Regions from separate parts of the Mesorhizobium sp. B2-1-8 genome, predicted to be linked through region 3. Evidence: riboswitches for the same ligand, from Rfam matches in the RefSeq annotation. Region 3 holds a riboswitch; each other region holds the start of a gene.
The links. Region 3 has a riboswitch for cobalamin ahead of FJ970_RS16735 (CbtB domain-containing protein). Riboswitches for the same ligand answer to the same signal wherever they lie in the genome.

Region 1 (5,551 bases), 170 kb from region 3:
TTTCCATTCATAGGCAAAGCCGATTGTCAGCACCGCCAAAAACACCATCATCGACCAGAAACCGAGCATGCCGATCTTCGAGAAAGACACCGCCCAGGGAAACAGGAAGGCCACTTCGAGATCGAAGATGATGAACAGGATCGACACCAGGTAGAAACGGATGTCGAACTTCATGCGGGCGTCGTCGAACGAGTTGAATCCGCATTCATAGGCGGACAGCTTCTCGGGATCCGGGTTGCGGTAGGCTACCAGGAACGGCGCCGCGAGCAGCGCCAGACCGACCACCAGCGCCACGCCGATAAACAGGACGATGGGCAGGTACGAACTGAGGAGTGCGTTCATGCAGCGGCTTTCCGTTGGCGCCAATCCACGTTGATTACAGCACCGGACCTTATTGCGGAAGCGTGACAGATTAACCGCTGAACCGTTTTAAGGAGCCTATGCTGCAACGCGGCGAGGGTTAGCGCAGCACTTCCAGCGAAGCAAGTCAAACCTTGTTCAAAACACCGAGCTGGACGGCAATCCGGGAGAAACTGGTCCCATATGCTCCTGTTTGATTTCCTTCGTCTTTTACTCCACTTTTCTCTCCTGACAAGGTTGCCGCCAAAACCCTGCTAGCATGGACAGGAATCACCCCCCGCAACGCCAGACAGGTCCACCAGAGACGCATCCGCATGAAGGAAAAGATCTCGCTTGCCGCCGCCCGGCGCATCGCGCTCGCCGCTCAGGGATTTCTCGATCCCCGCCCCGCCGGCACGCCCGACCGCCGCCACTTCGCCCGCGTTCTGTCTCGCACCGGCCTGCTGCAGATCGATTCCGTCAGTGCGGTGGTTCGCGCCCATTACATGCCCCTCTATTCGCGTCTTGGCCCCTATCCCGTCGCTTTGCTCGACAACGCCGCCGTGACCCGCAAGCGCACTGTGTTCGAATACTGGGCGCATGAGGCCTCATTCCTGCCGGTCGAGACCTACCCGCTGATGCGCTGGCGCATGCGGCGCGCCGAGCAAGGCGATGAAATGTATCTGGGGCTGGCCAAATGGGGCCGTGAGCACGCCGCCTATATAGAAGAGATCTACCGCGAAGTCGTGGAACGCGGGCCGATCGCCGCTTCCGCGCTGGAAGGCCAGAAAGGCTCCGGCGGCTGGTGGGGCTGGAGCCACGCCAAGCACGCCTTCGAATGGCTGTTCTGGGCCGGGCGCATCACCACGGCGCACCGGCGCGGCTTCGAGCGCTTCTACGACTTGCCGGAGCGCGTGCTGCCGCAGGCGATCCTCGACCTGCCAGTACCAGCCGCCGAGGATGCGCATCGCGAATTGCTGCGCATCTCCGCCCGCGCCCATGGCGTGGCGACATCAGGCGACCTGCGCGATTATTTTCGACTCTCCCCCGCCGACATGAAAGGCCGCCTGGAGGAACTGGTCGAGACCGGCGAGTTGCTACCGGTGCGGGTCGAGGGCTGGGACAAGCCGGCATACCTTCATAGGGACGCGCGCTTGCCACGCAAGATCGACGCCCGCGCCCTGCTGGCGCCGTTCGATCCGGTCGTCTTCGAGCGCTCGCGCAGCGAGCGGCTGTTCGATTTCCGCTACCGCATCGAGATCTACACTCCCGCCGACAAGCGCCAATATGGCTACTACGTCCTGCCCTTCCTGCTCGGCGACAGGATCGTGGCGCGCGTCGACCTCAAAGCTGACCGGCCGGCAAGTGTCCTGCGTGTCCATGCCGCTTACGCCGAGCCCGGCGCACCGCCCGAAACCACCGCTCAGCTCTCCGAGGAATTGAAGCAGATGCAGGGCTGGCTTGGCCTCGAACGCATCGAAGTGACGCCCGCCGGCGATCTAGGCCCGGCGCTGTCCGACATCGCGGTGTCGTAAGCTCGCGTTGACACCGCTGCCCGCAAGAGCCTAAATCCAATCCAGACGGTCTCCTCTCGGCAAAGGGAGGGGCCAAGAGGGAATGCGGTGCGGGATTGAAAATCCCAAATCCGCGGCTGTCCCCGCAACTGTGAGCGAAGAGCCAAGGCCGAAAGCCACTGGGATTGTCCCGGGAAGGCGGCTACCCAAGGCGATGACCCGCGAGCCAGGAGACCTGCCGTCTGGAATGCAAGAATCCGATCGCCCGGCGGGTTTTCCGGGCAAGGAGCCTGATTTGGATCGCGACAGCAGTTTTTCGGCTGAAACAACGGACATTTCGTCCGGCGGGGATGATTCCCTGGCCGGCATCACTGTCATCGTCTGCGCCTCCTGTCGCGACGAGACCGGCTCCGATGCTCATCCCCGGGCCGGCGAACTTTTGGCTGAAGATACGCGCCAAGCCGCCTCGGGCGACAACATCCGCATCCGCACCGTCGAATGCCTCGGCAATTGCAAGCGCCGGCTGAGCGCCGCAATCCTGCGCGACGGATGCTGGAGCTATGTGTTTGGCGATCTGACCCCGACCAGCGGTGCCGATCTCGTCACCGGCGCGAAACTCTTCGCCACCTCCAGCGACGGCCTCATTCCCTGGCGGGGCAGGCCCGATAGCCTCAAACGCGGCCTCGTTGCCCGCATCCCTCCCCTCGACATGCTGAAAGACTGATATGACCGCATCCGTTTCCCGCGTTCCCTGCACCGTCGTCACCGGCTTCCTCGGCGCCGGCAAGACGACCCTTGTCCGCCATCTCCTGGAAAACGCCGGCGGCAAACGGATTGCCATCATCGTCAACGAGTTCGGCGACATCGGCATCGACGGCGAAATCCTCAAGGGCTGCGGCATCGACACCTGCCCCGAGGAAAACATCGTCGAACTGGCCAATGGCTGCATCTGCTGCACCGTCGCCGACGATTTCGTGCCGGCGCTCGACCAGATCCTGTCCCTGACGCCGAAGGTCGACCATATCCTGATCGAAACCTCGGGCCTCGCTCTGCCCAAGCCGCTGGTCCAGGCTTTCCAGTGGCCGTCGGTGAAGAGCCGCGTGACCGTCGATGGCGTCATCGCCGTGGTCGACGGTCCCGCACTTGCCGAAGGCCGGGTTGCCAACGACATGGAAGCCCTGCGGGCGCAGCGCGCCGGGGATGAAAGCCTCGACCATGATGATCCGGTCGAGGAAGTGTTCGAGGACCAGATCGCCTGCGCCGATCTGATCATCCTGTCGAAGAGCGACCTGATGGACGCCGACGGCTCGGCCCGCGCTAACAGCATCATCGGCAAACACGCCGCCCGCGCCGTGAAGATCGTGCCGACGTCTCATGGCAAGGTCGATCCCTCGGTGCTGCTCGGCCTCGGGCTCGCCGTCGAGGACGATATCGAGAACCGCAAATCCCATCACGACGGCGCATTCGACCACGAGCATGACGACTTCGACACGTTCATCGTCGACATTCCCTCGATCGCCAATCCCGACGAGCTGGCAAAGCGCGTCGCCGCGGCCGCCGAACAGGAGAACGTGTTGCGGGTGAAAGGCTTCGTCGAGGTCGGCGGCAAGCCGATGCGGCTCCTGCTGCAGGCCGTCGGCCCGCGCGTCAATCACTACTATGACCGCGCCTGGACCGCCGGGGACGACCGTCGTTCGCGCCTGGTCGTCATCGGCCTCAAGGGGCTGAACCGGCCGGCGATCGAACGCATACTCGCCGGCTGATTTTCGGGCACGGGCGCGATGCACATCCTCACCACGACCTCCGCCTCGCTCGACGATCTCGCCGAGCCTGTCGATCTCAGGCAGACGCCGGCGGATATCGTGGCTCTATCCTTCACCGACAGCGACCTCGCCGGGCTGGCGGCGGCATGGAAGGCCGACGCCGATCGCCTGCCCTCGATGCGGCTGGCGGCACTGCGCGACCTGCGCCATCCCATGTCGGTCGACCTCTGGGTCGACAGCGTCGCCCGCCACGCCAAGGTCGTCCTGGTGCGTATCCTCGGCGGTTACGACTGGTGGCGCTATGGCTGCGACCAACTGGCGGCAATTGCCCGCGAACGCGGCATAAGACTGGCGCTGCTTCCCGGTGAAAGCCATGACGAGGATCTCAGGCTGATCGAAGCCTCGACGCTGCCCCGCGCCGAACTCGACGGCCTGCTCGGCTATTTCCGCGAGGGCGGCCCGGCCAATATGAACGCGCTGGTGCACAGGCTGGCGGGCTTGGCCGGACAGGATACATCAGTCGCCAGTCCGGTCAGCGTGCCGAAGGCCGGCTACTATCAGTCTGGATTGGGGGTCGTGGAGAAGCCGGACCTTTCAAATGTCGGCGCTCCCATTGTCCCTATTCTCTTCTATCGATCGATGCTGCTCGCGGCCGATGTCGCCCCGATCGATGCGCTGGCCGAGGCGTTGCGCTCCCAGGGACTGGCACCGGTCCCGATCTTCGTTTCCAGTCTCAAGGATCCGGTTTCCCTGGCGTTCGCCGAAAGTGCCATCGCATCGCTGAGACCGGCCGCCATCATCGCCGCGACCGCTTTCGCGTCCGGCGCCGAGCCCGGCGTGGAAACCCTGTTCGACCGCGCCGGCGTGCCTGTCTTCCAGGTCATCGTCGCCACCACACGCCGCGACGTCTGGGAAAACAACCAGCGCGGGCTGGCACCCGCCGACCTTGCCATGCATGTCGTGCTGCCCGAACTCGATGGCCGCATCCTTGCCGGCGCCATTTCCTTCAAGGGCGAGAGTGATGTCGACCCGGCGCTGGGCCACCGTGCGTTGGCCAACCAGCCGCAAGCGGATCGTGTGGAGCAAGTGGCTAAGCGCGTAGCGGCCTTCATCCGTTTGCAAGAGACCCCGCGCGCCGAACGCAAGCTGGCGATCCTCATTCCCGATTATCCCAGCGCCCCCGGCCGCACCGGCTATGCGGTCGGGCTGGATGTGCCGTCCAGCGTGATCGCCATGCTGCACGACTTGAGGGAACAGGGCTACGCCGTTGAGGGGATTCCACAAACACCGCGTGAATTGCTGGATTTGCTGAAACGCGGTGACAATGGGCTGAGGCTGGACGACTATCACTCCTTTTCGACGGAGTTACCGACAGCGGCAATGGCTGCGGTAGAGGCTGCCTGGGGCAGAGCGGAAGATGGGACAGACTTTCGCGAGGCGCCCCCCTCTGTCCTGCCGGACATCTCCCCCACATGGGGGGAGATTTTGCCCGCACCTCCGCTTTCGCCAATTTCCAAGGCTACAGAACGGGCGCCAGCGGTGAAGCTGCCAATCTCCCCCCTCGTGGGGGAGATGTCCGGCAGGACAGAGGGGGGCGCTCAAGCGCCAGCCGCCGCAAGCTTCCCCTTCCGCGCCGCGCATTTCGGCAACATCACCGTGGCCCTCGCTCCCGACCGCGGCCGTTCCGCCGACCGCCGCGCCGACTACCACGATCCGACGCTGCCTCCGCGCCACGCTTTGATCGCCTTCGGCCTATGGCTGCGCAGATCGCTCGGCGTCCATGCCTTGATCCATGTCGGCGCCCACGGCACGCTGGAATGGCTGCCCGGCAAGACGGTGGCGCTCTCGCAAGCCTGTTTTCCCGAGATCGTGACCGGCTGCCTGCCCGTCATCTATCCCTTCATCGTCTCCAACCCCGGCGAAGCGGCGCAGGCC
Region 2 (5,551 bases), 3.0 Mb from region 3:
TGTCTGGGCGGACGCAAGGCCCGACGGCACGCCGCCCAACAATTGGCTGTCGATCTTCGGCGGCTCGGCCTGGCAATGGGACACCAGCCGCCAGCAATACTACCTGCACAATTTCCTGGCCGAGCAGCCGGACCTCAACTTTCATAGCCGCCAGGTCCAGGACGCGCTGCTCGACGTCACCCGCTTCTGGCTGGAGCGCGGCGTCGACGGCTTCCGCCTCGACACGATCAATTTCTACTTCCACAGCCAGGGGCTGGAAAACAACCCGCCGCTGCCGCCGGAAGAGCGCAACGACCAGACGGCGCCGGCGGTCAACCCCTACAACTACCAGGATCATATCTACGACAAGAGCCGGCCGGAGAACCTCGCCTTCCTCGAGCGCTTCCGGGCGCTGCTCGACGAGTATCCGGCCACCGCCGCGGTCGGCGAAGTCGGCGATTCGCAGCGCGGGCTGGACGTGGTCGCCGCCTATACCGCCGGCGGCAAGCGCGTGCATATGTGCTATTCCTTCGACTTCCTGGCGCCGGAAAAGATCAGCGCCGCCAAGGTCCGCTCGGTGCTGGAAGCTTTTGGCAGGGTGGCCAGCGACGGCTGGTCGTGCTGGGCGTTTTCCAACCATGACGTGATGCGCCCGGCTTCGCGCTGGGCCGCCGACGAAGCCGACCCGACCGCTTATCTCAAGGTCATCTCGGCATTGCTGATGTCGTTGCGCGGCTCGGTCTGCATCTACCAGGGCGAAGAACTCGGGCTCGGCGAGGCCGATCTGCGCTTCGAGGACCTGCAGGACCCCTATGGCATTCGCTTCTGGCCCGAATTCAAGGGCCGTGACGGCTGCCGCACGCCCATGGTATGGGATGGCAGCGCCAGGAATGGCGGCTTCTCCCAGGCAAAGCCCTGGCTGCCGGTGCCAGCCAAGCATCTGTCAAAGGCGGTCAACGTGCAGCAAGGTGACCAAACCTCGCTGCTCGAGCATTACCGGCGCTTTCTCGCCTTCCGCCGCGCCCATCCGGCACTGGCCAAGGGCGACATCACCTTCATCGAAAGCCAGGGCGACACCGTCGCTTTCACGCGCCGGGCGGGCAATGAGGAGGTCGTCTGCGTCTTCAATCTGGCTGCCGCGCCGGCGAAGGTTGACCTCGGCAACCGAACCCTGCAACCTTTGGCGGGACACGGGTTTTCCGGGCAGGCAAGCACCGGTTCGGTCGAGCTCGGCGGCTACGGCGCCTGGTTCGGGCGCATAGACTGAAACATCCGAGGAATCACTGGGAGGAAACCAATGGCCGATGTCAATTTGAGGCAAGTGAAGAAGTCCTACGGCAATCTCAACATTCTCCACGGCATCGACCTCGACATCAAATCGGGCGAGTTCATCGTCTTCGTCGGTCCGTCGGGCTGCGGCAAGTCGACCTTGCTGCGCTCGATCGCCGGGCTCGAGGAGATCACGGCGGGTGAACTCAGGATCGACGGCCAGGTGGTCAACGACGTGCCTCCGTCGAAGCGCGGCATCGCCATGGTGTTCCAGTCCTACGCGCTCTATCCGCACATGACCGTCTACGACAACATGGCCTTCTCGATGAAGATCGGCAAGGAAAGCAAGGCCGAGATCGACAAGCGGGTGCGGCAGGCAGCCGAGATCCTGCAGCTGACCAAATATCTCGACCGCCTGCCCAAGGCGATGTCGGGCGGCCAGCGCCAGCGTGTCGCCATCGGCCGCGCCATCGTGCGCAATCCGAAAGTGTTCCTGTTCGACGAGCCGCTGTCGAACCTTGACGCGGCACTGCGCGTCGCCACGCGCATCGAGATCGCCAAGCTCAAGGAATCCATGCCCAACACGACCATGATCTACGTCACGCACGACCAGGTCGAGGCGATGACGCTGGCCGACCGCATCGTCGTGCTCAAGGACGGCCACATCGAGCAGGTCGGCACGCCGATGGAGCTCTACAAGAACCCCGGCAACCTCTTCGTCGCCCAGTTCATCGGCTCGCCGGCCATGAACATCCTGCCGGCGACGGTCGACAAGACGGGCAACCCAACCATCATCAGCCATGTCGGCGGACGCAAGGCGACGGTACCGATCGCGACGCCTGCCTCGGCAAAGGGAGCGGCGGTCAGCTTCGGCGTGCGGCCGGAAGATCTCGCGATCGCCAGTGGTAGCGACTATCTGTTCGAGGGGACGGTCGATTATCTCGAGCAGCTCGGCGAGGTCCAGCTGGTCTATATCGACATCGGCCGGGCCGACCTGCCGCTGGTGACCAAGTTGCCGGGCAATGTCGAGGTCAAGCGCGGCTCGACGTTGCGGCTGACCGCCAATGCCGGCGACCTTCATATCTTCGATGCGGATGGACGGTCGTTCGCGCTGCACGAAGCGGAAGCAAAAGCCGCCTGAGACCACAACCTGTCTCGACGACGCAAAAAGAGAGCGGCGGGCAAACCCGCCGCTCTCTTTTGTATATCACCACGGCTGGTTAGTTGTTGCCGAAGAGATTGCGATCAGCACCCTGATGCGCCGGCTTCTGCACGTCGCCGGACGAATTGAGCAGCTTGTAGACGGGCGAGTCGCTGTTGCGGATCGAACCCGTATGCGACGTATCGACGTTGACGGTCGCCTGCTTGTTGATGTCGGTGCCGCCAACGTTGTCGTTGCCGGCATAGGCGCCGCCAGCGGCAATCAGAAGAGCGGCGGCGGTAAGAACAATCTTTTTCATTTTTTTACTCCGATATTTTCGAATTCAAGGGACGGGCTGAGCGCGCCGTCCCTGCTTGACGAGATGTTAGTTGTTGCCGAACAGGTTGCGATCGGCGCCGTGCTGGACGGGCTCCTGGTTGGCAGGAGCCGACTTGTCGACCGAAGCGGTGTACGAGTTGTCCACCGCGGCAGCAGGCTGGTTGGCACCGTTGGAGCCATAGTTGTCGCTGGCAAAAGCGCTGCCGGAAATAGCCAGAACGGCGGCGGCGGCAATAAGGATCTTGTTCATTTTAGACACTCCTGAATTTGTTGAATTCCACCGGACCGGCGGGCAAGCCCGCCATCCGTGCGGATAGGCCGTTAGCGACCGAAGAGGTTGCGATCGCTGCCCTGAGCAGGCGCCTGAGCAACCGGCTCCGACGTCTTGGTGGAGGTGGAAGCGGTGTACGAGCTGTCCACGGCTGATGCGGGCTGATTGGCACCGTAATTGTCGCTACCAGCGAAGGCGCTGCCGGAAATCGCCAGAAGGGCGGCGGCAGTGAGAACAATCTTTTTCATTTTGGGTACTCCAGTATTTTCCCGTCCGTCTAGCGGCGTGTCTTGGGATTAAAATCGCGTCGTTCGGACAGCTCCGATGTGGGAGAGCCCCGCGGCCGTTTCCAATCACGAAGTTGTTCAGCGTGGACCATGACTCCACCACTTGAAATTGTACCAGGGCTTTCCACATCCGCTCTTTTTCTTCGTGATATCAATTGGTTATCTAAATCCAACGCCTCGATCATCAACTGTGTCGGAGGCTCGGCGTTCACACCCTCTTGCACGCACCGTCAACAGAAACGAACCGTTCGGTTCGATTTTAGACTCTGCTAATAGTCACTTTTTGAAACCGTTAACCTTCTCGCCCGCGGCAAAGGGGTCGAAAACGGTGCCGGCGCGTCTGGCGACGGAGGTCGATTCCAACGGCTACGACCCTGTCACGGCGATCCAGCGTGCGTGTCGCGCCGCATGGATGCGATGTCGCTTTCGTGCCGATGTCGCAAAGCCTGCCGTGATTAGATCAGGCATCTCAGGTGCCGCTGCGTGACGACGGAGCGGAGAATTGGGAAGCCGGTCAGATTCCGGCGCTGCCCCCGCAACGGTGGTGGAGTTCAAGTCGCAACGGGAGACCACTGGGCGAAGGCCTGGGAAGGTGTCGCGATGGTCCGCAAGGACAACTCCAGAGCCCGGAAACCAGCCCGAGATGGCCAGAACTCGACTGATCGCGGTGGGCGGTCAAGAGGCGGATGGTGTTTGTCCGGCTTTTTGCCGATCTGCGTCCAGTCCTTCCTCAATCACCACCAGTTCAGTCCTTGAAACTGAGGACAGGACATGGACGCGCGCAACGACATGCTGAGGCTCTTGAACAGCCGCAAACAAGGCTTTTCGCTGGAACAGCCCTTTTACACCGACCCGGACTACTTCAAGCTGGACATGGAGCTGATCTGGTATCGCGACTGGCTGTTCATCGGCCATGATTGCGAGTTGCCCAAGCCGGGCAGCTTCATCACCGTGCAGATCGGCGATTATCCGGTCGTGCTGGTGCGCGATCAGCAGGGCAAGATCAACGCCTTCCATAATTCCTGCCGCCATCGCGGCAGCCGCGTCTGCAACACCGACAAGGGCATGGCCGCCAAACTGGTCTGTCCCTATCACCAGTGGACCTACGAGCTCGACGGCCGGCTGCTGTTCGCCCGCCAGATGGCCGATGGGTTCGACAAGAGCCAGTTCGGGCTGAAGCCGGTCGCCTGCGAAAGCGTCGCCGGCTATGTCTTCATCTGCCTGGCCAAGGAGCCCGCCGACTTCGCGCCGATGCGGGCGATGATCGAGCCCTATCTGAAGCCGCACCGGCTCAGCGAGGCCAAGATCGCCTTCGAGAGCACGATCATCGAGAAGGGCAACTGGAAGCTGGTCTGGGAAAACAACCGCGAATGCTATCATTGTGCGGGCAATCATCCGGAGCTGTGCAAGACCTTCCCGGAAGCACCGACCGTGACCGGCGTGCAAGGGGCCGACAGCGATCCGGAGATGCTGGCGCACTGGGCGAAATGCGAGGCTGCTGGCCTACCCAGCAAATTCCGCATCGACCCGGCCGGGCAATACCGCGCCACCCGCGCGCCGCTGCTGCGCGATGCCCAGAGCTACACGATGACCGGCAAGCGGGCGGTGAAGAAGAACCTGTCCGACAGCGTTTCGGCCGACCGGATCGGCACGCTGATGCACTATCACTACCCGACAACCTGGAATCATATCCTCATCGACCATGCCGTCACCTTCCGCGTGCTGCCGGTCAGCGCCACGGAGACGGCGGTGACGACCAAATGGCTGGTACACAAGGATGCGGTCGAGGGCGTCGACTACGATCTCGCCGAACTCACCCATGTCTGGACCGAAACCAACGACCAGGATCGCCGCATCGTCGAAGAGAACGCCTTCGGTATCCTATCGCCCGCTTACGAGCCCGGCCCCTATTCCGAGCTGCATGAGGGCGGTGTGATCCAGTTCGTCGACTGGTATGCCCGCTTCATCGGACCGCGCCTTGCCGAAGGTGGCCGGCCTGCGCTGCGCAGCGTCGCATGAGAGGCTGAGGGATGAATGCGATGACCGACCTTGGCCTTTATCGTCATCTCGACCAGATGGCGCCCTGGAACGACAGGCTGCAGGTGCTGGAAGTGACCGGCGTCAGCGACGAGGCGCCGGACGTGAAGACCTTCACCTTCCGGTCCGACAACCAGACCTGGTTCCGCTACAAGCCAGGCCAGTTCGTGACGCTGGAACTGCCGACGCCGGACGGCCCGCTGATGCGCACCTACACGCTGTCGTCCT
Region 3 (5,551 bases):
CCTCTATGAACATGTCGAAGCCGTCGCTGACGCGCTCGACAGTGGAGGCCTCGACATGGGCCGCGCCGCTGTCTCTCGGATCGTCGGCCGTGACCCCGAGACGCTGGACCGCGCCGGCGTCTGCCGCGCGGCGATCGAGAGCCTGGCGGAGAATTTTTCCGACGGCATCGTCGCCCCCGCCTTCTGGACCGGTGTCGGCGGGGTGGCCGGCGGCGCCGCCTACAAGGCGGCCAACACCGCCGATTCGATGATCGGTCACCGTACTCCGCGCCATGAGGCCTTCGGCTGGGCGGCGGCGCGCTTCGACGATTGGATCAACCTGCCGGCGTCGCGGCTGACGGCGCTGCTGATCGTGCTTGCGGCTTTCCTGGTTAAGGGCACCGACCCCAGCAACGCCTGGCAGGCGGTACGGCGCGACGCGAAAAAACACCGGTCGCCCAATGCCGGCTGGCCGGAAGCAGCGATGGCCGGCGCGCTTGGCCTGGCGCTCGCCGGGCCACGCAGCTATGGCGGCGTTGTGGTCGACGACGTCTTCATGGGCGAAGGCGGCCGCCGCGATGTCGACAGCGGCGATATAAGGCGGGCACTGAAACTCTATCGTGTCGCTGATTTCCTGCTGATTGGCTTGTTCGGCCTGGTCGCTGTGATCGCTGTTCTGGTGTTTTAAAACTCTATCCCCTGCTGCGCCTTCACGCCCGCCGAGAAATGGTGCTTGGTCACACCCATCTCGGTGACCAGATCCGCCGCCTCGACCAGCGCCGGCTTGGCGTTGCGGCCGGTGACGACGACGTGCAGGCCCTCGCGACGGGCCTTCAGCGCCGCAACCACCTTGTCGAGATCGAGATATTCGTAGCGTAGCGCGATGTTCAATTCGTCGAGCACGACAAGGCTGATCGAGGGATCTTCGATCAATTCCAGAGCCTTGGCCCAGGCGGCCTCGGCGGCCGCGATGTCGCGCTTCAAATCCTGCGTCTCCCAGGTGAAACCCTCGCCCATGGCGTGCCAGACGACCCGGTCGCCAAAGGCGGCGAAAGCGTCCTTCTCGCCTGTGTGCCATCTGCCCTTGATGAACTGCACGACACCGACGCGCTTGCCGTAGCCGAGCATTCTAAGCGCCAGTCCGAAGGCGGCCGTGGTCTTGCCCTTGCCGGGGCCGGTGTTGACGATCAGCAAGCCCTTCTCGATAGTCTTGCCGGCAACCTCGGCGTCCTGCACCGCCTTGCGCTTGGCCATCTTGGCGCGATGGCGTTCTTCATCCTTGTCGTCGATGTCAGTCATTTCACTTCACCTTGAGCGGTAGCCCCGCCACCATCAGGAGCACCGTGTCGGCGACCGCGGCGACCCGCTGGTTGAGCCGGCCGGCGTCGTCGCGAAAACGCCGCGCCAGCGCATTGTCGGGCACGATGCCTTGCCCGACCTCGTTCGATACCACGAACCACGGCCCGCGCGGCCGCGACAGCACGTCCGCCAGCCGTCGGCACGCCGCGTCAACGTCGTGATCGGCCAACATGTGATTGGTCAGCCACAGCGTCAGGCAGTCGACAAGCACCGGCTGATCATCCGGCAAGGCTTCCAGCGCTTCGGCAAGGTCGAGTGGCGCATCGATGGTCGACCACCCTTCGCCGCGCCGCGAGCGGTGCAACGCGATGCGCTCGCGCATCTCGTCGTCACAGGCTTGCGCCGTGGCGATATAGGCCCATGGCGAGGGCAATGCCGCCACCAGGGTTTCGGCGTGCGCGCTCTTGCCGGAGCGCGCGCCACCGATGATGAAGGTCAGCTTGCCGCGATCAGGCAAAGCTGTCGCGCAGGCTGGTCGCCGTGCCGGTGAAGCGTCTGCGCACCACGCCGACGACGGCGCCGAGCACCAGCCAGAACACCAGATTGGTCACCGTCACCGCCACCACGAACTGATGGTGCAGGCCTTCCGGGATCGGTGTTTCGAAACTGTCGGGCTGCGGCGCGCCGACGACATGCGGGGCGACGATCAGCAAGACGGCGAGGATGGTCAACGGCAGCGATCTGCGAAACACGATCAGACCAAGGCCGATGGCGGTCGCCGCCGCCGTTGCCGTCCACCAGATCTGACGCGGAAGAAGATCGGCCGCCGGCATTGCCGGCAGTTCCGGCTGCAGGCCGAGGCCAGGCGCCAGCGTGAACACGGCAAAGCCGGCCAGCCCCCAGAACACGCCCTGGCGCCAATTGCCGATGCCGCCGGCAAACTCGGAAACCGCGACCAGGACCAGCGCGAAACCGATGCCGGTGACGATATTGGCAACCACGCTGAAGGCGAAACGCTCGAAACCGTCGGCCGGCGCCCAGGCTTCGTCTTCCTCCGCCGGCGTCTTGGCTTCGACGGCTGCTGGCGCGGCAGAACTCATCGCATTCCCAGCGGGCGCGACCGTGCTTACGGCGCTGGTATCGGTTGCGGCGGGTGCCGCGCCATGGTCGTGGTGATGGCGGCCGCCGGCCTTTTCGTAGACCTCCGCCTTGAGGATCAGCGGCACTGTCGCATAGGCCTGGATGCAGGCGAGAACGACACCGGCCACGAGCCCCGCGATCGCCGCGACGAACACGACGTTGCGAAACAGATTCATGATGTCAGATCCTCGTCAGTGGCAGGGAAACGCCATCGAGTGGCGATAGTCGTGGGCGGCATTGTGGACCGCATCGATATGCGAGAAACCGACAAAGCCGACGACGAAGATGCCGAGCAGCGCCGCGAGCGCGAGCTGCATGAAGCGCGACTGCGAGGAGACGGAGGCGCCGAGGGAGACGGAAGCGGTAGTCATGTCTTGTCCTTTCGCCCTCCACCCGAGGGCATCGAAGTCAGTTTCCTGTCGCCGGCAGGTCTCCTGGCTCGCGGATAAGCGCCCTTCCCCACCTTCCCGAAGGAAAACCTTCAGTGGCATATGGAGAGGACTACCGCACACAGTTGCGGGGGCAGCCACGGCATTGGACAGGAATTCCTGTCCGCACCGCATTCCCTCTTGGCTCCAAAAAGGAACCGACGACGCTGATGACTATAGGGAAATTCGCCGCGCGCGGCAAACCAAATTCCGACAGCAGCCAGCGCAGGAGCGTCGTATCGGCAAAGCCGCTCCCATCCCGTCCTGATTGACAAACTCCATGGCCGGGTGTCGGCTGGCAACCCTCACAGGAAGCCAGCCATGCAGCCCGATGCCAGCGAGCGCGAGCCCTATAACGGCCTGACCCGAACCGAGCCGTCGCTGCCCTCATCGGCCTATTGGGATCAGGAGAACTATCAGCGTGATCTCGACGCCATCTGGTACAGAAATTGGCTGCTCGTCTGCCGCGAGGCCGACCTTGCCCGGCCTTTGGCATTCCGCACCTTCCGCGTCGGTACGCAGGAAATTCTTGTGTTGCGCGACGAGACCGGCGCGTTGCGTGCCTTCCACAACACGTGCCGGCATCGCGGCTCGCAGCTTTGCCAGGAAAGCGAAGGACGGCTGAAGGCGCGGCTGATCACCTGCCCGTATCATGCCTGGTCCTATTCGCTGCGCGGCGACCTTGTGCGCGTGCCATCGAAGTCGCTGCCTGACGGCTTCGACAAGGCCGATTATCCGCTTTACCGCGTTGCCCTCTCGGTGTGGCGGGGCTTCGTCTTCGTCAATCTTGCTGAAGATGCCGCCGGCTCGGCGCAGTCACCCTTCGACCCGGCCTCCGGCGACCTCGGCAACTGGCCGCTGGACACGCTGGTGTCGGGCCATGTGCTGCGCAAGGTCATGAACTGCAACTGGAAGATTTTCTGGGAAAACTTCAACGAATGCCTGCACTGCCCGGGCGTTCACAAGGACCTGTCGCGGCTTGTGCCGATCTATGGCCGCGGTCTGATGAGCCGGCACGACGATCCCGAATGGGCGCGCCATGCCGCCAATGATGCGCCGGAGTTTTCCGGCGGCCTGCGCGCCGGGGCTGAAACATGGTCGCGTGACGGGCGGACGCACGGGCCGGTCTTCCCGGGCTTGACGCAGGCGGAACGAACCGCTGGCCAGACCTACGTCACCAGCCTGCCCTCGATGTTCATCGTCGGCCATGTCGACTATGTCAGGACCGTGCGGCTGGTGCCGCTCGGCCCGGAGCAGACCGAATTGACCGCCGAATGGCTGTTCGCGCCCGAGGCGCTCGCCGAGACCGACATCGACAACATCGTCGCCTTCGGCACACAGGTGCTGGAGGAGGATGCCGCGATCTGCGAGGTCAACCAGAAAGGCCTGCGCTCGATGCGTCATACAGCCGGCGTGCTGATGCCCGAGGAGTACGACTTGCATCGTTTCCACAATTGGGTGCGCGAGCGCCATACGGCGCTTTCGCCCTGATTTTTACAGGGACTTCGGCAGGTAGCGCCACGTCATGAAGCCGCAAAACGCCGCCAGCAGGCCGAGCGTGACGAACACCGATCCCAGTCCGAAGAAGGCCAGCACCACCGAATAGACCAGCGGCGGCGTCAGTTCGGAAAAGTCGAGATAGGTGCGGTAGACCGCCGCCATCTGCGCGCGCTCATAGGAGCGCACCGAGCGCATGAAGGCGGTCGAACCCAGCGCATCGAGCGCGATGGTGAAGAAGGCCCCGCACAGCAGGAAGGCGCCGGTGAGCAAGGGCGCTGCGGCTCCGACCGTGCCCGCGGCCAGCAGCATCGCCGACATGGCGAAATAGGCAAATGTCATGGTCCGGCGGCCGCCGAAGCGCTTTCCCGCCTTGCCCCAGAAGATCGCCATGAACAAAAGCGCATTGCCGGCCGAGACCAGCAGGCCGCCCGCCAGTTCACCTTGCCCGGTGATGACCATGAACAGCGGTCCATAGACGAAGAACGTCGTCCAGAAGCAGGATCGGCCGAAGGCGATCAGCCAGGCGAGCCTGAGCCTCGGCTGCGCCACGAAGCGGCCGATATTGGCGAGCGGATTGGCCGGCCGCGTCTTGCCGGGGCGGATCGACGGGTTGTCGCCCAGCCGATAGGTCCAGAACAGCGCCAGCAAGGCCATGGCGAAAACCGCCACCGCGCCATGCGCGGCATAGATGCCGAAATGCGCGTAAAGGAAGATGCCGAGCGTCGGCCCGCCCGTCCAGGCGACCATCGACCACGCCATGCGCAGCGATTCAGCCTGCATGAAGTCGGTCTTGCGGATGTGGTCCATGATGTAGAGGTTGAGCGTGATCGACAGCGCGCTGGCGCCCATCACCCGGCACAGCATCCCGGCCACTTGCCCGGCGAGCGAATGAGTGACGAAGAACAGCGAGCCGATGGCGAGCAGGCAGGCGCCCGCCGTGTAGACCCAGCGCCGCGCGAAGCGGCGGATCAGCATCGGCATGAACAAGGTCACCGACAGGCCGAGCATGGACACGACGGTATAGAGGATCGAGACGATCTGCTCGTTATGGAGGATCTCGTAGGCCTGGATCGGTATGACGCTCGAAACCATGGCGCGGGCGAAGGATTCCACCGCGTAGAGCGAGGCGAAGGTGCGCGCATCCGCGGCCTTGAGGGCCGGAAGCCAGATCGGATGGCGCACATGCGTGGACATTGCTTCCCCAA
Region 4 (5,551 bases), 1.3 Mb from region 3:
GGCCGAACCGGTGTTTCCCGAAGGCATGACGACGAACGGCCTGCTTGGCCTGTCCTCGAACCAGCAATTCATGGGCCTGCCCGCCGGGGCCGCCGTCAGGCCCGGCGACCACGCGTTCCTGCGGCCGACGCAGAGCGAAGCCGTGCTGCAGCAGCTCGGACCGATAGCGGTGCTTTCCGGTGGCAGGGTCGTCGACCGCTGGCCGGTGCTGCCGATGGGATAATGGCTGTCGTCTCGGCGTTCGCCATTGGCGCCTGCACCTGCGATGTCGTCGTTCTAGGGTTTGCGCGCGTCGCTTCGCTCCCTGCTCCGCCCTAGAATGACGAAGTTATGAGGCGCCTCGTCGCAACGGATTTATTGACTAAGTCAACTAAATGATTGATCCTGTCCAGGACAGGAGGAATCCCCATGACGATCCACGACCACCCCGGCAAGGAACGCATCGACGCGGTGCGCGCCTTCAACCGCTTCTACACTCGCCAGATCGGTGTGCTCGACGAAGGCTGGCTGAAAAGCACCTTCTCGCTTACCGAGGCGCGGGTGCTCTACGAGCTTGCCCATCGCGACGGGCTCGTCGCCAGCGACCTGGTGCGCGATCTCGGCCTTGACCCCGGCTATGTCAGCCGTTTGCTCAAAAAATTCGAGGAGCGCGGTCTGGTCGAGCGCGAAGCCACCGAGGCGGACGCGCGCCGCGCCTCGATCGCGCTGACGCCGGCGGGCAGGGAAGCCTTCGCGCCGCTCAACCAGGACTCGCACGACCAGGTGCGCGCGCTGCTCGATCGCCTGGCGCCCGTCGACCAGGATCGGCTGGTCAAGGCCATGCGCATCGTTCAGGGCCTGCTCGGCGACAGACCCGAACCCAAGGTGCCTTACATCCTGCGGCCGCTGCAGGTTGGCGACATCGGCTGGGTCACGCGCCGCCAGGGCATGCTCTACGCCCAGGAATATGGTTGGGATGAAACCTACGAGGCGCTGGTCGCCGAAATCCTCGCGGCGTTCGTAAAATCGTACGATCCGAAATGGGAGCGCGGCTGGATCGCCGAACGGGAAGGCGACGTCGTCGGCTCGGTCTTCGTGGTGCGCAAGTCGGATCAGGTGGCCAAGCTGCGGCTGCTCTATGTCGAACCTTCGGCGCGCGGCCTCGGCATCGGCAAGCGCCTGGTCGAGGAATGCATCGGCTTTGCCCGCGCCAGGGGATACAAGACGCTGACCTTATGGACCAACGACATTCTGACCGCGGCCAGGCACATCTATCAGGCGGCCAGTTTCAAGCTGATCGAGGAAGAGCCTCACCATTCCTTCGGCAAGGATCTGGTCGGACAGAATTGGGATCTGGAACTGTAGCGGCGCGTCATGCCTTGACCGGTACCCAGATTTCCAGCCCGCCATTACCGGTGCGGCCATCGAATTCGGGCCCGTGGCGCTCGAATTCCGGCGCGTCGGCGATTTCATGGCCGGAGCCGGGCAGCCAGCTGTTCCAGATCGTGTTGATCGTGCGCCGGATGGTCGAGATGTGCTCACGATGCGTGAAGACGGCGTATTTCTGCGCCGGCACACGCACGCGGTAAAAATCCTTGGGCAGGTCGGAGAAATCCGTCACCTCGACGCCGACGACATAGTCGAAATTGCCGGCGTCGTCGCCGTTGAGGCAGACGCCGTAGAAGACGCCAGGCGCCTCGCCGGGAATGTTGCCGATATAGGGGGCGAAGCGCTGCCACTGCATTGGGATGCCGGCGCTGGACTCGCAACTGTAGCGTTCGCCAAGCCCGGCGATGAGCAAGGGGCGGCTGGTCTCGAAGCGCGGCGGCTCGAGCGTGTGAGAAGTGAACTGTCCATCAGGATAGGCTCCACGAGGTCGAGGTTTCGGGTCGAGCCTTGCGCGCGCACCAGTTCAGGCGTGGTGCCGAACTCATCGCGAAAAGCCCGCGTGAACGCCTCGTGCGAGCCGTAGCCGACATCGAGCGCGACTTGGAGAATGTCACGTGCGCCGCCGGCCAGCTTGCGCGCCGCTTCGCTCAAGCGGCGCGCCCGCATATAGCCCACGACCGACCGTCCCGTGGCCGCGCCGAAGGCGCGCGTCACATGAAAGCGCGAGACGCCGCTGCTTGCCGCGACATCGTCGAGCGTAATGGCCTCCGGCAGGTGGCTCTCGACAAACCATAGCGCCTTCTCGGTCGGGTTCATGTGTTCCTCGCATGTGGCGTTCTCACTCTGGCGCCTCGTTGCCCGGCCAGTTTGATCGAAATTGCGCCTGGCGCAAAATCGAAAGCGGCAACGGCTGTCGGGCGGTGGACGCAAAGTCGACGACAGGCTTGCTCTCTTGTTTGTTCTGTTATAACAAAACGAAGCAACCGCCTTGCCTCGCCTTCGCGCGCGGCCTAGGCTGCGACTCGTGATGGTCCCCGAGCCGAAAGGCGAGGGGTGAAAAGGGAACGCGGTGAGACCCCATGGGGTCGAGGCCGCGGCTGCCCCCGCAACTGTAAGCGGCGAGCAAGATCCGGAACGCCACTGGCCGGCAAGGCTGGGAAGGCAGGATTGCGCGGAGACCCGTGAGCCAGGAGACCTGCCATCGCTGAGTTGACCGGACGGGGTGTGCCGGGAGGAAACGTGGATATCGGTCTTGTCGGCCGGTCGGCCAACATCCTTCCGTCGCCAGTTTTGAAAGTGACGGGAAGTTGGACGGCGCAATCGATCGTATTCACCCCGGCTCCATGCACCAGATCATCGTGTGCACCCTTTGCCGCGACGTGCCGACCGGTGTCAGGTCGGGCGAAGGTTTGTGCGCCGAGTTGTGCTCCCGCCTCGCGGCCCAGCCTGACGTGGCGCATGGTTTCACGGTCGAGGGCGTGGCTTGCATGGCGGGTTGCGCGCGTCCCCTGGCAGTGGCTTTCCAGGCGCCAGGCAAGGCAGCCTATCTCTTCGGGTCGATCGACGCGCAGGCGGACGCTGCCGATCTCGTGCGGTTTGCCAGGCTCTACGCTTCGCTTCCCGATGGCTGGTGCAATTCCGGACAACGTCCGCCGCGCCTGGCCGGCAAGACGCTGGCCCGCATCCCGGGAGCCGGCAAGCTGACGGATGGCACTCGATGACAACGCCGCTTCTCGATGCGCGCGACCTGGGCGCGATGGCGAATGGCCGGCATCTGGTCCATGCCGTCAGCCTGTCGGTGACATCGGGCGACCGCCTCGCCATCATTGGCCCCAACGGCGCCGGCAAGACCACGCTGCTGCGCATGTTGTCCGGCATGCTCAGGCCGAGCTCCGGGGAGGTGAAGCTCGGCGGGCGGCGCCTGGACAGGATTTCCCCCTCCGAGCGAGCCCTGCATATCGCCGTCGTGGGCCAGACAGACCAGCCGGACCCACGGCTGGCGGTGATCGACTATGTCGAACTTGGCCGCGTCCCGCATGCCGGCCTGAGGCGCCGCGGCGAGGAACGCGACATTGTCGTGGACGCGCTGCGCCGGGCCGGCCTGTTGCCGCTGCTCGGCCGGACCATCGGCTCGCTGTCTGGTGGCGAACGCCAGCGCGCCCAGCTTGCGCGCGCCATCGCGCAGGAGCCCAAAATCCTGTTCCTCGACGAGCCGACCAACCACCTCGATCCGCGCGCCCGCGCGCAACTGCTCGAACTGGTGGCCGGCTTCGGCATGACCGTGATCGCGGTGCTGCACGATCTGACCCTGGTGGCACCCTTCGCCACCCGGGTCGCGGTGATGAACGAGGCCCGGCTGCAGGCGCTGGCGCCGCCGCACGAGGCGCTGACGCAGCAGCTGATCCGCGAGATTTTCGGCGTCGACGTGTTTCGCCTGCGCCATCCCACCGAGGACCGCGAACTGACGGTGTTCGACCTTCCGAACCGCGCCGCACCGCCGTCCTGATCAAATCCATCCTTATCCGACACGTTCAACCAAGGAGCAAAGTCCGTGAAACGCCTCGCCTTGTCCCTCGTCGTCTCGCTGCTGGCCTCGACGGCCTTTGCCTTCCCCGTCACCGTCGACAGCTGCGGCAAGCCGCTGACCTTCGACGCGCCGCCGAAGCGCGCCGTCATCCATGATCTCAACATGGCCGAGATGGCCTTCGCGCTGAAGCTGCAGCCATCTATCGTCGGCCTGACCGGTATCACCGGATGGTACAAGGTCGCCCCCGAATTCAAGGCTGAGCAGGGCTCCATTCCCGAACTGGCGCCGAAATATCCGACGCTGGAGAATCTCATCGCCGTCGAGCCCGACTTCTTCTTCGCCGGCTGGTACTACGGCATGAAGCCCGGCGGCGAGGTGACCCCCGACACGCTCGCACCGCACGGCATCAAGACGCTGGTGCTGACCGAAAGCTGCGTCCATCTCGACAAGAGCCGCCCGGCCGCCTCCATGGACCTGCTCTATGGCGACGTCGAAAAGCTGGGCAAGGTCTTCGGCAAGGAGGCGGAAGCGGAAAAGCTTGTCGCCGGCTGGAAGGCGCAACTCGCCGATATCATCGCCAAGGTCGGCAGCGCCAAGGGAACACGCGTGTTCCTGTACGATTCCGGCGAGGACAAGCCGTTTACCGCGGGAAAGTTCGCCATCCCCAGCGCCATGATATCGGCAGCCGGCGGCGACAACATCATGGCCGACATGGATACTAGCTGGGGCAACACGGATTGGGAAACGGTGGCGGCGCGCAATCCGCAATTCCTCATCCTGCTCGATTATCAGGACGGCGGCGGTTACAGGAAACTGCTCGATTTCCTGAAGGCGCACCCGGCGATGAAGGAGACGGACGCGGTCAGGAACGAGCGCTTCGTGGCGCTTCGCTATGCCGAACTGACGCCAGGACCGGCGAACATCGAAGCCATCGGCAAGATCGCCAGGGCGATGCATCCGGAAGCGTTCTGATGGGTCTTGCCCGAGAGCACAAATCCGGCGCGCTTTCAGGGCACAAGGCCTTCACGCTGGCCATGACGGCGGGCGCGGTGGCGCTCGTCGCTCTCGCGCTGCTGTCGATCGCTTACGGCTCGACGCTGATACCTCTAACCGATGTCGTCGCCGCACTTGGCCGTGCCATCGGGCTGGATGAGCCCGGGATATCGGGCCCGGTCGGCAAGATCGTCGTCGACTTGCGGCTGCCGCGCACGATCCTGGCGATCTGTGTCGGCGGCGGGCTGGGTATCGTCGGCGCGCTTTTGCAGACGGTGACCCGCAACGACCTTGCCGACCCTTTCCTGTTCGGCCTGTCGTCGGGGGCCGCTGCCGGCGCGGTTTCCGTCATCACCGTCTTTGGTGACAGCTTCGGCATCTGGACCTTGCCTGTGGCTGCGTTCACCGGCGGCATACTCGCCGCCTCCATCGTGCTTTTGCTGGTGGCGCGGGTGAGGGGGCAAGGTCCCGAACGGCTGATCCTCGCCGGCCTTGCCGTCTCTTTCATGTTCACGGCCTTGACCAACTATCTGGTTTTTGCCGGCGACCAGCGCGCGGCCCATTCGGTGCTGTTCTGGACCATGGGCGGGCTCGGGCTGGCGCGCTGGGACAATGTGTGGCTGGGCGCGGTGGGCGCTGGCACGATCGCGGCTTACGGACTGT

Region 1: another riboswitch for cobalamin. It lies ahead of FJ970_RS15940 (DUF1636 family protein); the one in region 3 lies ahead of FJ970_RS16735 (CbtB domain-containing protein).
Region 2: another riboswitch for cobalamin. It lies ahead of FJ970_RS01795 (aromatic ring-hydroxylating oxygenase subunit alpha); the one in region 3 lies ahead of FJ970_RS16735 (CbtB domain-containing protein).
Region 4: another riboswitch for cobalamin. It lies ahead of FJ970_RS23210 (DUF1636 family protein); the one in region 3 lies ahead of FJ970_RS16735 (CbtB domain-containing protein).

What each region holds. Positions count from the first base shown of each region.
Region 1 covers NZ_CP083952.1:3,248,193-3,253,743, reverse strand. The annotation lists gene FJ970_RS15950 (NADH-quinone oxidoreductase subunit A) at 1-342, opposite strand, end outside; gene FJ970_RS15945 (winged helix-turn-helix domain-containing protein) at 675-1,874, shown strand; cobalamin riboswitch at 1,904-2,111, shown strand; gene FJ970_RS15940 (DUF1636 family protein) at 2,149-2,577, shown strand; gene cobW (cobalamin biosynthesis protein CobW) at 2,579-3,616, shown strand; gene FJ970_RS15930 (cobaltochelatase subunit CobN) at 3,635-5,551, shown strand, end outside.
Region 2 covers NZ_CP083952.1:387,411-392,961, forward strand. The annotation lists gene FJ970_RS01770 (alpha-glucosidase family protein) at 1-1,246, shown strand, start outside; gene FJ970_RS01775 (ABC transporter ATP-binding protein) at 1,277-2,389, shown strand; gene FJ970_RS01780 (DUF680 domain-containing protein) at 2,469-2,708, opposite strand; gene FJ970_RS01785 (DUF680 domain-containing protein) at 2,775-2,978, opposite strand; gene FJ970_RS01790 (DUF680 domain-containing protein) at 3,050-3,247, opposite strand; cobalamin riboswitch at 3,741-3,943, shown strand; gene FJ970_RS01795 (aromatic ring-hydroxylating oxygenase subunit alpha) at 4,058-5,305, shown strand; gene FJ970_RS01800 (hybrid-cluster NAD(P)-dependent oxidoreductase) at 5,326-5,551, shown strand, end outside.
Region 3 covers NZ_CP083952.1:3,420,337-3,425,887, reverse strand. The annotation lists gene cbiB (adenosylcobinamide-phosphate synthase CbiB) at 1-667, shown strand, start outside; gene cobO (cob(I)yrinic acid a,c-diamide adenosyltransferase) at 664-1,278, opposite strand; gene cobU (bifunctional adenosylcobinamide kinase/adenosylcobinamide-phosphate guanylyltransferase) at 1,280-1,795, opposite strand; gene FJ970_RS16740 (CbtA family protein) at 1,788-2,594, opposite strand; gene FJ970_RS16735 (CbtB domain-containing protein) at 2,610-2,789, opposite strand; cobalamin riboswitch at 2,825-3,024, opposite strand; gene FJ970_RS16730 (aromatic ring-hydroxylating oxygenase subunit alpha) at 3,168-4,337, shown strand; gene FJ970_RS16725 (MFS transporter) at 4,341-5,540, opposite strand.
Region 4 covers NZ_CP083952.1:4,720,324-4,725,874, reverse strand. The annotation lists gene FJ970_RS23225 (alanine racemase) at 1-223, shown strand, start outside; gene FJ970_RS23220 (helix-turn-helix domain-containing GNAT family N-acetyltransferase) at 409-1,344, shown strand; partial or broken gene FJ970_RS23215 (AraC family transcriptional regulator) at 1,352-2,184, opposite strand; cobalamin riboswitch at 2,380-2,586, shown strand; gene FJ970_RS23210 (DUF1636 family protein) at 2,676-3,089, shown strand; gene FJ970_RS23205 (ABC transporter ATP-binding protein) at 3,086-3,874, shown strand; gene FJ970_RS23200 (ABC transporter substrate-binding protein) at 3,920-4,867, shown strand; gene FJ970_RS23195 (FecCD family ABC transporter permease) at 4,867-5,551, shown strand, end outside.